DNA from 2 places in the Methylobacterium sp. 092160098-2 genome. Region 2 is predicted to be linked to the other one. Evidence: predicted binding sites of a transcription regulator. Region 2 holds the regulator's gene; the other holds the start of a gene.
The links. Region 2 encodes PhoB, which activates phosphate uptake and scavenging genes when phosphate is short. Its sites were predicted from a motif close to TGTCATNNANCTGTCAT; they were not measured.
Positions count from the first base shown of each region.

Region 1: a site for PhoB is predicted at 2,837-2,853, ahead of phnC (phosphonate ABC transporter ATP-binding protein). Genes of this name have one in related genera too.

Region 1 covers NZ_JAQPZJ010000001.1:2,723,023-2,730,232, forward strand. Annotated here, with positions in the region: gene PQI07_RS12845 (autotransporter family protein) at 1-217, shown strand, start outside; gene PQI07_RS12850 (glycosyltransferase) at 309-1,457, shown strand; gene PQI07_RS12855 (DUF1045 domain-containing protein) at 1,485-2,171, shown strand; gene PQI07_RS12860 (LbetaH domain-containing protein) at 2,164-2,784, shown strand; gene phnC (phosphonate ABC transporter ATP-binding protein) at 2,897-3,745, shown strand; gene phnD (phosphonate ABC transporter substrate-binding protein) at 3,843-4,772, shown strand; gene phnE (phosphonate ABC transporter, permease protein PhnE) at 4,789-5,670, shown strand; gene phnE (phosphonate ABC transporter, permease protein PhnE) at 5,667-6,533, shown strand; gene phnF (phosphonate metabolism transcriptional regulator PhnF) at 6,558-7,210, opposite strand, start outside.
Region 2 covers NZ_JAQPZJ010000001.1:4,206,370-4,213,579, reverse strand. Annotated here, with positions in the region: gene PQI07_RS19825 (aminopeptidase P family protein) at 1-1,103, shown strand, start outside; gene PQI07_RS19820 (protein-disulfide reductase DsbD family protein) at 1,223-3,394, shown strand; gene phoB (phosphate regulon transcriptional regulator PhoB) at 3,542-4,237, opposite strand; gene phoU (phosphate signaling complex protein PhoU) at 4,426-5,145, opposite strand; gene pstB (phosphate ABC transporter ATP-binding protein PstB) at 5,264-6,079, opposite strand; gene pstA (phosphate ABC transporter permease PstA) at 6,100-6,990, opposite strand; gene pstC (phosphate ABC transporter permease subunit PstC) at 7,003-7,210, opposite strand, start outside.

The sequences.
Region 1 (7,210 bases), 1.5 Mb from region 2:
GTTCGGCGACGTGGTGCCGACGGCCCTGCTGCGGTTCGGCACGGGCCCGGCCTTCCTGAGCGCGGGCGTGCCGATCGACCGGGACGCGCTGGTGGCGCAGGTCGGGCTCGATCTGGCGGTGGCGCCGAACGCGAGCCTGGGCGTGGCCTACACCGGCCAGACCGGCGCCCGCGCCCAGGATCAGGCCGTGAAGGGCACCTTCACCCTCCGGTTCTGAACACGCCGGACGACGTCGCCTCTGTCACACGCCTGACGCGGTCCGGCCGCTAGCGGACCGGACCACTCGCTTCATCGATCGAGGGATCCGCATGCTTGACGCCACGGTGCCGGCCCTGTCCCTCGGCGCGCTTCTGGCCCTCGTCCAGATCGTCAGCATCGGCGTCGCGGGCCGGCGCCTCGGCCGGAGCCACGGGCCGTCGCGGTTTCCGGACGGCGCGCCCGTCTCCGTGGTCCGTCCGCTTCACGGGATCGAGGCTTACAGCGAGGAGATGCTCACCCGGAGCTTCCGCCTCGACTACCCGTCCTACGAGCTGATCTTCTGCGTGGCCGACCCCGGGGACCCGATCGTGCCGATGGTCCGGCGGCTGATCGCGGCCCATCCGCGCGTGCCCGCCCGCCTGATCCTCGGCGACGAGCGCCTCTGCGAGAACCCGAAGCTCAACAATTGCCTGCGGGGCTGGCGGGCCGCCGCTTACGACTGGGTGGTGCTCGCCGATTCCAACGTGGCCATGCCGCCGGACTACCTCCAGCGGCTCCAGGCGGCGTGGCGGGACGATACCGGCCTCGTCTGCTCGACCCCCGCCGGGGCGCGCCCGGGCAGCTTCATGGCCGAGGTGGAATGCGCCTTCCTGAACACCCTGCAGGCTCGCTGGCAATACGCCGCCGAGGCGTTCGGGCTGGGCTTCGCGCAGGGCAAGAGCATGCTGTGGCACAAGCCCTTTCTTGAGGCGCAGGGCGGCCTGCAGGCGCTCGCGGCCGAGATCGCCGAGGACGCGGCCGCCACCAAGCTCGTCCGGGCCGCCGGCAAGCGGGTCCACCTCGTGGCGAGCCCGTTCGAGCAGCCGCTCGGGCCGCGCGGCTTCCAGGAGGTCTGGGCGCGACAGCTGCGCTGGGCGCGCCTGCGCCGCGTGACCTTCCCGCTGTTCTTCGCTCCCGAGATCGGCAGCGGTGTCCTGTTGCCGGCGCTTCTCATCGCCCTCTGGGCCGGCAGCTTCACGGGCCTCGTCGGCGCTGCCGGCCTCGCCGGCCTGTGCTATGCCGCCGAGCACCGGCTCGCGATCCGCGCGGGCTGGCACCGTTCGCCCCGCCTGCTGGCGGCCTTCCTGGTGCGCGACGCCCTGATCCCGGCGATCTGGCTCGGCGCCTGGATGCAGAGCGCCATCGTGTGGCGGGGCAACGCCATGGACGTGCGCCCCCGGCGGGCCGCCGAGGCGCGTCCCTACGCGCCGACGGCCTGACGGCGGCCGACGATCGGAGGCCGAAAGGTGTCGCGCCGCTACGCTCTCTACTGCCTGCCCGCCCCGGGTTCCCGGCTGGAGGCCTTCGGCCGGTCCGTCCTCGGCACCGACCCCGTCTCGGGGGCGGCGGTCCCGCACCCGGAGGGCTTGAGCGACCTCGCCGCCGTCACGGCGGGGGCCCGGATCTACGGGTTCCACGCCACCCTCAAGGCGCCGCTGCGCCTCGCGGCGGGCACCACGGAGGCGGATCTCGTCGCCGCCACCCGTGACCTCGCGGCCGCGCACCCGCCGGTGGCGGTGGGCCCGCTCCGGGTCGCCACCCTCGGGCCGTTCCTCGCCCTCGTGCCGGAAGCTCCCCCGCCGGAGCTGGGGCTCTTCGCCGCCGAGTGCGTCGCCGCCCTCGACCCGTTCCGTGCGCCGCTCACCGAGGCCGAGCGCGCCAAGCGCCGCCCGGAGCGCCTCGACCCGCGCGGGCGGGCGCTGCTGGCGCGCTGGGGCTACCCGTACGTGTTCGAGGCCTTCCGCTTCCACATGACCCTGACCGACGCCCTGCCGGAGGCGGAGCGCGAAGCCTGGCACCGGCGCCTGTCCGAGGCCTACGCCGCCGCGGGGCCGGAGCCCCTTGTGATCGACGCCGTGTGCCTCCTGACCCAGGACGGGTCCGGCCCGTTCCGGCTCCTGGCGCGCCTGCCCTTCGGAGAGCCCCGTGGTTGACCGTCCCCTCGGACTCGAACCCGCACGCGATCCCAGCGCCCGGGTCGTGGATTGCCGCCTCGGTCACTACACGGAGGTCGGCGCGCGAACCCGCCTCACCGAGACGATCCTCGACGATTATTCCTACATCGGTCAGGATTGCGAGGTGATCTACACGACCATCGGCAAGTTCTGCTCGATCGCCGCCAGCGTGCGGATCAATCCCGGCAACCACCCGATGGAGCGCGCGTCGCAGGCGCATTTCACCTACCGGGCACGAGCCTACTGGCCGGAGGAGTCCGACGAGCCCGCCTTCTTCGACCGGCGCCGGGCGAGCCCGGTGGCGATCGGCCACGATGTCTGGATCGGCCACGGCGTCGTTGTCCTGCCCGGCCGCACCATCGGCACCGGCGCCGTGGTCGGCGCGGGCGCCATCGTCACCCGCGACGTCGAACCCTACACGATCGTTGTCGGCAATCCCGCCAAACCGGTCCGGCGCCGCTTCCCCGAGGCCGTCGCCGAACGTCTGATGCGCCTGGCATGGTGGGACTGGGATCACGAACGGCTGCGCCGGGCGCTTCCGGATTTCCGCGGCCTGCCCATCGAAGCATTCCTCGAGCGCTATGAAGTTTAAGCCGGCTATCAAAATGTAAGAATTGCGCCGGCAAACATAACCGATCTGTATTCGTCATCCAATCGTCGTGAAATCGGCGTTTACCTGCGGCCATTCCCCGGCGGATGGTGGCATGCTGGTTATCGAGGATCTCACGCGCCAGTACGGCGACCGGCGCGCCGTCGACGGCGTGTCGCTCCGGATCGAGCCCGGCAGCTTCGTCGGCGTGATCGGCCGGTCGGGCGCCGGCAAGTCGACGCTGCTGCGCCTGATCAACCGGCTGGCGGACCCGAGTTCGGGGCGCATTCTCCACGACGGCCGTGAGGTCACCACCCTGCGGGGCCGCGACCTGCGCGAATGGCGGACCCGCTGCGCCATGATCTTCCAGCAGTTCAACCTCGTCGGCCGCCTCGACGTGATGACCAACGTGCTGATGGGGCGGCTCAGCCACGTGCCGAGCTACCGTTCCCTGCTGCGGCAATGGTCCGCCGAAGACCGAGCCATGGCGCTCGCCGCCCTGGAGAGCTTCGACATGGGCGAGTTCGCCGGCCAGCGCGCCGACGGCCTGTCGGGCGGGCAGCAGCAGCGGGTCGCTATCGCCCGCGCCCTCGTGCAGGAGCCCGAGATCCTGCTCGCCGACGAGCCGGTGGCCTCCCTCGACCCGCGCAACACCCGGCTCGTGATGGACGCGCTGGCCGAGGTGAACCGGCGCTACGGCATCACGGTGCTGTGCAACCTGCATTCCCTCGACCTCGCGCGCGCCTATTGCGACCGCCTCGTGGGACTCGCGGCCGGGCGGGTCGTGTTCGAGGGCGGACCGTTCGACCTCACCGAGGACGTGGCGCGCCGGCTCTACGGCCTGGAGGCCGGCGAGGTGCTGGACGATTCCGCGCAGCGCGAGGCGGAGCAGCGGGCCGCGATGCCCGGCCGGCCCGGTCTCGTGCCGGCGCGGCCGGTCCGCGAGGCCGCCCTCGGCGCCTGATCCGGGCCCTCCAAGCCCCAACAACCATTCGGGAAACGCCCGACCGGCCTCCGGCCGGCCGAACTTCCTGCCCTACGCCGTCACGAAGGACGACACGATGATCACCCGACGCACTCTCGCCGGCGCCGCCGCGGCTCTCGCCCTCCTCGGCCTGCCGGCCGCCGCCCATGACTGGAAGGCCCAGTATCCGGAGCTGACGCTCGGCGTGATCCCGGCCGAGAACGCCTCGGGCACCGCCGACCGCTGGGCGCCGCTCACCGCCTACCTGACCAAGACGCTCGGCGTGCCGGTGAAGCTGCGGGTGGCGAGCGACTACGCCGCCGTCATCGAGGGCCAGCGGGCCGGCAACATCCAGATCGCGTGGTACGGACCGGCCTCCTTCGCGCGGGCCGTGATGACCGGCGTGAAGATCGAGCCGATCGTCAACCAAAAGCACGAGACCGGCGCCTCGGGCTACTATTCGGTGGTCTACGTTCTGGCCTCCAGCCCCTACAAGACCGTCGAGGATCTCAAGGGCAAGAACCTCGCCCTGGTCGATCCGAACTCGACCTCCGGCAACCAGGCGCCGCGCTTCTTCCTGAAGCGGGCCGGCTACGACGTGGAGAAGTTCTTCGGCAAGACCTTCTACGCGGGCAGCCACGAGAACGCCGTGCTGGCGCTCACCCAGGGCACGGCCGACGCCGCCGCCAACCTGTGGAATTCCGAGACCGACACGATGGTCACCCGCATGGCCGCCAAGGGCATGCTCAAGAAGCCCGACGGCACGCCGATGCAGCAATCGGACTTCCGGGTCGTGTTCAAGTCCGACTTCCTGCCGGAGGGGCCCTTCGCCATGCTGACGAGCCTGCCGGACGACCTGAAGGCCAGGATCCGCGACGCCTTCGTGGCCCTGCCGAAGGCCGACAAGGCCGCCTTCGACCGTCTCTCCGACGGCAAGGATCAGGATCTGACGCCGGTGACCCTCAAGGATTATCAGCCGATCATCGACATGCTGCGGTTCAACGACGAGCAGCGCCGGAAGTCCTGATCCGGGCCCGCCCGCCTTGCGCGGTCTGACACCCCTGTCGCCGGAGCGGGAAGCCGCCCTCTCCGGTCTCTACGCGGCGGCGACCGGCGCTGCGCGCCGCCGCACGCTGGCGGGCTTCGCCCTTGTGGCGGCGCTCGCCCTGGTCGCCGGCTTGGTCGCCGAGGTGCGGCCGCTGGTCTTCGCCGAGAACATCGGCAAGTTCACCGCCTACATCCAGCAGATCCTGCCGCCGATCAGCCTCGAGCATCCGCTCGAGGACGTCCGCAGCTGGTACTGGGGCCTGCCCAAATGGCTGGGCCTGCTGGGCGAGACCCTGCTCATGGCCTATCTCGGGACGCTGCTCGGGGGGCTCGCGGGCTTCGCCCTCAGCTTCGTGGCCGCCGCCAACCTCGTGCGGTCGCGCCTGCTGCGCGTCGGCGCCAAGCGCCTCCTGGAATTGTGCCGCACCGTCCCCGAGGTGGTGTTCGCCCTGATCTTCGTGATCGCCTTCGGGCTCGGCCCGATGGTGGGCGTGCTCGCCATCGCGATCCACACCACGGGGGCGCTCGGCAAGCTGTTCTCCGAGGTGGTCGAGAACATCGACATGCGGCCCGTCGAGGGCCTGTCGGCCTCGGGCGCCACCTGGGTCCAGACGGTACGCTTCGCGGTGCTGCCGCAGGTGCTGTCGAACTTCGCCTCCTACGCGCTGCTGCGCTTCGAGATCAACGTGCGCGGGGCCGGGGTGATGGGCTTCGTCGGCGCCGGCGGCATCGGCCAGGAATTCCTCGTGGCGATCCGAAATTTCTACTACGCGGACGTGAGCGCGATCCTCGTGCTGATCATCCTGACCGTGTTCTGCATCGACCTCGCCACCGAGCGGGTCCGTCACCGCCTGATCGGCGCGGAGCAGGCCCGATGAGCCCGCGTCCCGAGGCCCTGCGGGCGGCGGCCCGGGCCGACCTCGCCCGCCTGCGCGCGCGCTACCCCGCGCAGTTCCGCACCGACTGGCCGGGGCGGGCGCGGCTCGCCGCCCTGCTCGCCGTCCTGATCGGGCTCGCGGCGTTCGGCTACTGGCGCCTCGACTTCTCGATGGCGCGGATCCTCCACGGGCTCGGGCGGCTCGGTACCTTCGCGGTGCTGATGCTGCCTCCGTCCCCGGAGGGCCAGTTCTGGACCTTCCTGCACGCGCTGGGCGAGACCCTGGGCATCGCCTTCCTGGGCACGCTGACGGCGGCGGTCTTCGCCTTCCCGGTGGCGTTCCTGGCGGCCCGGAACGTCGTGCCCAACCCCTTCGCGCGGTTCGCCGTCCGCCGCGGCCTCGACGTCATGCGCTCGGTGGACGTGCTGATCTGGGCGCTGATCTGGATCAACGTCGTGGGCCTGGGCCCCTTCGCGGGGGCGCTCGCCATCGCGTGCTCGGATTTCGGGGCGCTCGGAAAGCTGTTCTCCGAAGCGATCGAGACCTGCGACAAGCGTGCCGGCGAGGGCGTCGTCGCCTCGGGCGGCTCGCGCCTGCACCGCATCCGCTTCGGGCTGATCCCCGGGGTCCTGCCGGTGCTGGCGAGCCAGGTCCTGTACTTCTTCGAGTCGAACACCCGGTCGGCGACGATCATCGGCATCGTCGGCGCCGGGGGCATCGGTCAGTACCTCACCGAGCTGATCCGCGTGCTGGAGCTGCAGCAGGTCGCCTTCCTGGTGCTGATGATCCTCGTCACCGTGGCGGCGATCGACTGGGTCTCGACCCGCCTGCGCCGGGCGATCATCGGGCCGGCGGCGCGCTGAGTCGCCGGCCCGATAAACCGCCGATCACCCGCCGATCACCAGCTCCACCCGGTCGGCGGCGAACAGGGTGCGGTTCGCCTGGATCGGAACGCCGGCGGGATCGATGTTGACGCTCGACACCACCAGAACGACCCGCCCCGGGGCGATGTCGAGGCGCTGCGCCTCCGCGGAATCGGCCGGCCGGGCGCGGATGCGCGTCGAGAGCCGGGTATAGTCGTGCAGGCCGCAGGCCGCGAAAGCCCGGGTGATCGAGCCGCGCTCGGCATAGGCCTCGGCGAAGCCCGCGAAGCGCGGCAGCGGCAGCCAGGTCAGCGCCGTCGAGAGCGGAGCGTCGTCCGCCCGGTGGACCGTCAGCAGCTCCAGGATCGGCGCGCCGGGGGCGAGGGCCAGGGCTGCCGCCTGCTCGGGCCCGGCCGGGACCGTGGTCGAGGCGACGAGGTCGCCCCAGGCCTCGCGTCCGGCCCCGGCGACGATCTCGGAGAACCGCGTGCGCGGCCCGATCGGGTAGGCGAGGGGTGCCTCCTCCACGAAGGTGCCCCGGCCCTGGCTGGCGCGCACGAGCCCGCCCTCGGCGAGCGCCGCGAGCGCACGTCGCACGGTGTGCCGGTTCACGGCGAAGCGCGCCGCCAGGGCGGCCTCGGCGGGCAGCTGCTGTCCCGGCGGATAGCGCCCCGCCG
Region 2 (7,210 bases):
TGTTCCTGGTCTCGCCCGAGGTCGATCCGGCGCTGCGCGCGGTGCTGGCCCCGATCGCCGAGATCCTGCCCCGGGCGGAACTGGACGACGGGCTGGGATCCCTCGCCGGCGTGCGTGTCCGCCTCGACGCGGCGACCGGCGCCGTCGCCCTGAAGGAAAAGATCGAGGCTGCCGGCGGCACTGCCGATGTCGGCAAGGATCCGATCACCGGCATGAAGGCGGTCAAGAACGCCGCCGAGATTGCCGGTGCGCGTGCCGCCCATGTCCGCGACGGGGCGAGTGTCGTGCGGTTTCTTGCCTGGCTCGACGGTGCGGCCGCGGCCGGGGGCCTCACCGAGATCGCCGCCGTCGAGGCCCTTGAGGATTTCCGCGCGGCGGGCGGCGATCTGCGCGAGGTCTCGTTCCCGACGATCTCGGGATCCGGGCCGAACGGCGCGATCGTCCATTACCGGGTGAGCCGCGCCACCGACCGGACGGTCCGGACCGGCGAGTTGTTCCTGATCGATTCCGGTGCGCAGTATCCGGACGGCACCACCGACATCACCCGCACGGTCGCGGTGGGCACGCCGAGCGCCGAGATGCGCGACCGTTACACCCGGGTGCTGAAGGGCCATGTCGCGATTGCCCGGGCGGTGTTTCCTGTCGGTACGACCGGCGCCCAGATCGACGCCTTCGCCCGGGCGCCGCTCTGGCAGGCGGGGCTCGACTTCGATCACGGCACCGGCCACGGCGTTGGCGCCTTCCTGTCGGTGCACGAGGGACCGCAGCGGATCGCCAAGACCGGCACGGTGGCGCTGGAGCCCGGCATGATCCTGTCGAACGAGCCGGGCTATTACGCCCGCGGCGCCTACGGCATCCGGATCGAGAACCTCGTGCTGGTCGAGCCCCGCACGATCGCGGGCGGCGAGCGCCCGATGTTGGGCTTCGAGACCCTGACGCTCGCCCCCTATGATCGGCGGCTGATCCAGCCGGACCTGCTCGAACCGGAAGAGCGCGCCTGGATCGATGCCTATCACGCCCGGGTGCGCGAGACCCTGGCGCCCCGGGTCGATGCCGGGACGCGCGACTGGCTGGAGCGTGCGACCGTGCCGCTCGCGGACTGAGCGATCGGCGTGGGATCCCGGGCACGGCCCGTGGTAAGACCCACCGCCATCGAAACGACCGCGCTGGCCCGGATATACCGTGCGTGAAACCGCGCCGGCCCTGCGCGCGAAGGGACAGCATGATCCGCCGCCTCGCCATTCTGATCCTGGCCTTCGCCGCGAGCCTCTCGGCCGCCGCAGCCCAAGGGGTCCCGCAGGGCTTCCGCACGCCGGCCGACCTCGTGCGGGCGAGCCTCGTGGCCGAGCCCGCCGCGGTCGCCGGCGCACAGCCGTTCACGCTGGCGGTGCGGATGCAGATCAAGCCCGGCTGGCACGTCTACTGGCGCAACCCGGGCGATTCCGGACTGCCTCCGGAGGTGACCTGGACCCTGCCGGCCGGCTTCAACGCCAGCGCGATCCGGTGGCCGGCGCCGGAGCGCATCCCGATCGCGACCCTCATGAATTACGGCTACGAGGGTGAAGTCACGCTCCTCGTGCCCGTGACGCCGCCGCCGAGCCTCGACCCGGCCAATCCCGTTCAGATTCAGGCGAAGCTGACCTATCTCGTCTGCGAGACCGAGTGCGTCCCCGGTTCGGCCGATCTCGCCCTCACCCTGCCGGTGGGCAAGGCCGAGCCGGACCCGGCCAACGCCGCGCTGTTCGCGCGCGCCCGGGCTGCCCTGCCCGCGCCGGCGCTCTGGCCCCTGCGCCTGTCGAGCCAGGGCGACACGCTGCAGCTCGATTTCGCCGCGACCGGCCTGAAACCCGAATCCATCCGGAACGCCGCCTATTTCCCCTATGCCGAGACGGCGATCGACAACGCCGCCGCGCAGGTGATGACCGTCGACGAGACCGGTCTGCATCTGACCATCGCGCGCAGCAGCCCGACCGATCCTTTGCCCGCCGCCCTGCCCGGCGTCCTGACGATCGACGAGGTCGGTACGGACGGCACCCGCCGCCTCGCCTTCGCGTATGGTGACGAGCCGGTGCTTCCTGCCGTCGCGGCCGCGTCGAGCGCGCCGAATCCGGCCGGAGCCCCGCCGGCCGCCGCCGAGTTCGACGCGCTGACCCTCGCGACCGCCGCGGCCTTCGCCTTTTTGGGCGGCCTGATCCTCAACCTGATGCCCTGCGTCTTCCCGGTGCTGTCCATCAAGGTGCTGAGCCTCGTGCGGCATGCCGGCGAGGGCCCGGCGCGGCTGCGGCTGCACGGCCTCGCCTACACGGCCGGCGTGCTGGCGAGCTTCCTCGGCCTCGCATCCCTGCTGATCGCCCTGAAGGGCGGTGGGGCCGCGATCGGCTGGGGCTTCCAGCTGCAATCGCCCGCCATGGTCGCAGCCCTCGCCTATCTGCTGTTCGCTATGGGCCTGAGCCTGTCCGGAGTGGTCCATGTCGGCGGCCGGCTCGCCGGCCTCGGAGACGGCCTGACCCGGCGTGCCGGCCTGAGCGGCTCGTTCTTCACGGGTGTGCTGGCGACCCTGGTGGCGACCCCCTGCACGGCGCCGTTCATGGGCTCGGCGGTGGGCTTCGCGCTGACGCAGAGTGCCGGTGTCGCGCTCGCCGTCTTCGCGAGCCTCGGCCTCGGCCTCGCCCTGCCCTTCCTGGTGCTGACCCTCTGGCCGCCGGCCCTGCGGGCGCTGCCGCGGCCGGGCGCCTGGATGGAGACCCTCAAACAGGTCCTGGCCTTCCCGGTCTACGCCACCGTGGCCTGGCTGATCTGGGTTCTGGCGCAGCAGGTCGATCCGCGTGGGCTGCTGGCGGCGCTGATCGGCCTCGTCCTGGTGGGCTTCGCCGCCTGGGCCTGGGAACACGGCCGCGCCGCCGCGCCCGGGGCGGGCCGGGTCGCGCGGGTCGCTGCGGCCCTCGCGCTAATCGCCGTGTCGGCCCTCGCCGTGACCCTTCCGCGGGACCGCGCCGCGCCGTCGGCGCAGGCCGCCGCCGACGGGGTCGAGCCCTTCACTCAAGCGCGTCTCGACGCCCTGGTGGACGCGCACCGCCCCGTCTTCGTGGACATGACCGCCGCGTGGTGCATCACCTGCGCGGTGAACGAGGCGACCTCGCTCAACACCAAGGCCGTGCGGGCCGCGATGGCCGAGCGCGGCGTGACCTACATGAAGGGCGACTGGACCAACCAGAATCCCGAGATCACCCGTCTGCTGGAGAAGCACGGGCGCAGCGGCGTGCCGCTCTACCTCCTCTATACCGGAACCGGAGCGCCTCAGGTGCTTCCGCAGATCCTCACCGAGGGGACGGTTCTGGCGGCGCTCGACGCCGTGCCGGTCGCGTCCGGCCGGAGCGCGGCGCTGACCCGCTGAATCTGCGCGAGGCCCGGGGGGCCGCCGGGCCTCGCAGCATCCGCCGGCCTCGAACGTCCCTGGCTCCCTTCGCTGCAAGCGGGCGGGCGGCGCGGCCGACCGGCCTCCGGCCCGGAACCCTTTGTCCCGGAACGCTTCGCGCCCCTCTCAAGCGTCGAGCGAGAACGTCTCGTCGAAGGCGTAGCCCGAGCCGCGGACCGTACGGATCGGGTCGGCTTGGCGCGGGCCGTTCAGTGCCTTGCGCAGCCGCCCGACATGGACGTCGACCGTGCGCTCGTCGATGTAGACGTCGTGTCCCCAGACCCCGTCGAGGAGCTGCTCGCGGGAGAAGACACGGCCCGGCGCCAGCATCAGGAATTCCAGCAGACGGAACTCTGTGGGGCCGAGATGCAGCTCCTCGCCGCCGCGGCGGACGCGATGGCCGGTGCGGTCGAGTTCGAGGTCGCCCGCCGCCAGCCGGTCCGAGACATGGGCGGGCTTGGCCCGGCGGAGCAGCGCGCGGATCCGGGCAAGCAGTTCCGGGACGGAGAACGGCTTGACGATGTAGTCGTCGGCGCCCGTCCCGAGACCGCGGATCCGGTCGCCCTCCTCGCCCCGGGCAGTGAGCATGATCACGGGCAGCCGCTCGGTCTCCCGGCGCGCCCGGATCCGCCGGCACAGCTCGATGCCCGACAGGCCGGGCAGCATCCAGTCGAGCAGGACGAGATCGGGGATCCGCTCCGCCAGGAGCAGCTCCGCGTCGTCGCCCCGAGCCGCGGAATCCACCAGAAAGCCCTCGGCTTCCAGATTGTAGCGCAGCAGCGTGGTCAGCGCCTCCTCGTCCTCGACGATCAGGACTTGCATGCTCACGTTCGAAGATCCGTTCACGAAGCGGCGCCATACGGCCTGCAGGCGCGCCGACTCTCCTTGGAGTTGGCGGGCAGGCAGAGGGTGCAGGAGGCGCCGCTCAGCCTCAACCCGCACGCTCCGATTCTCCGGCGGCGCCCCACAGGAGCGCGCGCAGGCCGACGCCTGGACCGGGGGCGGCCCGCTTACGGAGCCGGCACCCCGTCCACGGTCGCATAGTTCGACGCATCGTTCTTCGGCCGGTCGCCCGCCAGGGCCTCGCCCGTGGCGAGATAATGGATCGTCTCGGCGATGTTGGTGGTGTGGTCGCCGATCCGCTCGACGTTCTTGGCGCAGAACAGAAGATGCGTGCAGAACGAGATGTTGCGCGGATCCTCCATCATGTAGGTCAGGAGCTCGCGGAACAGCGAATTGTACAGGGCGTCGATCTCGCCGTCCCGCTCCCAGACATCGTGGGCTGCCTGGACGTCGCGGCTCGCATAGGCGTCGAGAACGTCCTTGAGCTGGCCCTCCGCGAGGTCGCTCATGTGGCGCACGCCGAGAACGATCTTCTGGGCCGGCGCCTGATCGGAGATCGCCACCACCCGCTTGGCGACGTTCTTGGCGAGGTCGCCGATCCGCTCGAGGTCGCCGGAGACGCGGATCGCCGAGATCGTCTCACGCAGATCGATCGCCAGGGGCTGACGCCGGGCGATCAACAGCACGGCGCGCTCCTCGATGTCCCGCTGCAGGGCGTCGAGGCGCTTGTCGGCGACGATCACCGCCTGGGCGAGCGTGTCGTCCCGGCGCACGAGGGCGTCCGTCGCCTCCGCGGTCATCTTCTCGGCCACGCCGCCCATCTCCGAGATCGAGCGACGCAGGTTCTCCAGGTCGGTGTCGTAGGAGGTGACGATATGGCCGGGCATGGCGAATCCTTCGATGGGTCCCGGGGGCGGCGCTCCGGGGAGGCCCTCGGGGACCCGCCGGCCCTCCGCGGATGCGGCGACCGGACGGCCTTCCCCGAGACCGGAGCGTCCAGGCAGACTAGCCGAACCGGCCGGTGATGTAGTCCTGGGTGCGGCGTTCCGTCGGGTTCATGAACATCCGGTTGGTCGGACCGAACTCGATCAGCTGGCCCAGATACATGAAGGCGGTGAACTGCGAGATGCGCGCCGCCTGCTGCATGTTGTGGGTGACGATCACGATGGTGAACTCGTCGCGCAACTGCTCGATCAGCTCCTCGATGCGGCCGGTGGAGATCGGGTCGAGGGCCGAGGTCGGCTCGTCGAACAGGATCACCTCCGGGCGCTGCGCCACCGTGCGGGCGATGCACAGGCGCTGCTGCTGGCCGCCCGACAGGCCCGTGCCCTGCTGCTTGAGCTTGTCCTTCACCTCGTCCCAGAGGGCGGCCTTGCGCAGGGAGGCCTCGATCCGGCCGTCGAGTTCGGATTTCGGCAGCTTCTCGTAGAGGCGCAGGCCGAAGGCGACGTTGTCATAGATCGACATCGGGAACGGCGTCGGCTTCTGGAACACCATGCCGATGCGCGAGCGCAGCTCGTTCAGGTCGATGGAGGGGCTGAGGATGTTCTCGCCGTCCAGGAGGATCTCGCCCTCGGCCCGCTGCTCCGGATAGAGGCTGTAGATCCGGTTGAAGCAGCGCAGCAGGGTGGACTTGCCGCAGCCCGAGGGCCCGATCAGCGCCGTGACCTGCCGGTCGTGGAAGTTGAGGTTGACGTCCTTCAACCCGTGGAAGCTGCCGTAGTAGAAGTTCAGGCGCTTCACGGCGATCCGCACGGGACCGCCCTCGTCGGCGCGGTTGCGGTTCAGCTCGACCGTGGGGATCGCGGAGGCGGCGTTCATCGTCGTGTCCTCGAAGGGTCTCAGCGCGAGGTCTGCGGCTTGATCACAAGGCGGGCAATGATCGACAGCACCAGGATGGTGGCGGTGATCAGAAGCGCGCCTGCCCAGGCGAGGCCCTGCCAGTTCGGATAGGGCGACAGGGCGAACTGGTAGATCATCACCGGCAGGTTCGCGACGCCGCCCATCAGGTTGGCCGAGAACCAGGAATTGTTGTTGAGGGCGGTGAACAGCAATGGCGCCGTCTCGCCGGCGATGCGCGCCAGGGCCAGGATGATCCCGGTGACGATGCCGGCCGAGGCCGCCCGCCACGTGACGTTGATGATCACCGTCGAGGGCGGCGCCCCGAGCGCCGCGCCGGCCTCCCGCAGGGTTCCGGGGACGAGCCGCAGCATGTCCTCGGTGGTGCGGACGATCACCGGAACGGCGATGATCGCGAGCGCGACGCCGCCGGCCCAGCCCGAATAGGTGCCCATCGGCCGCACCATCAGGGTGTAGACGAACAGGCCGATCAGGATCGACGGCGCCGAGAGCAGGATGTCGTTGAGGAAGCGGATCAGGGCTGCGAGCTTCGAGCCGCGCCCGTACTCGGCCAGGAAGGTCCCGGCCATGACGCCGACCGGCGTCGCGATCACGATGCCGATCCCGGTCAGGACGAGGCTGCCCAGAATGGCGTTGGCGATGCCGCCGCCCTCGGATCCGGGGCCCGGCGTCGGGTTGGTGAACAGGGTCGGCGTGAAGCCGCGCACGCCCTGAACGATCAGCATCACCAAGATCGAGCCCAGGACCAGGGCACCCACCAGCGTCGCCCCGGTGCAGGCAACCCGCAGCGTGCGGTCGGCGATGCGCCGGCCCTGACGGACCCGGCCGGAGCGGCGCCGGGGCGCCGCGGTCATCGTAGGGGAGGCGTCCATCGCGCGTGCTCCTCAGGCGGCCTGGACGCGGCGCGTCAGCAGCCGGGCGATGATGAGCACCACGAAGGTGATCACGAACAGGATGCAGCCCAGAGCCATCAGGGCGTTGAGCTGGAGGCCGTCGGCTTCGTTGAACTCGTTGGCAATGCGCGACGCGATGGTCGAGCTCGGATCGAAGATCGAGGCCGAGAGGCGGTTGGCGTTGCCGACCACGAAGGTC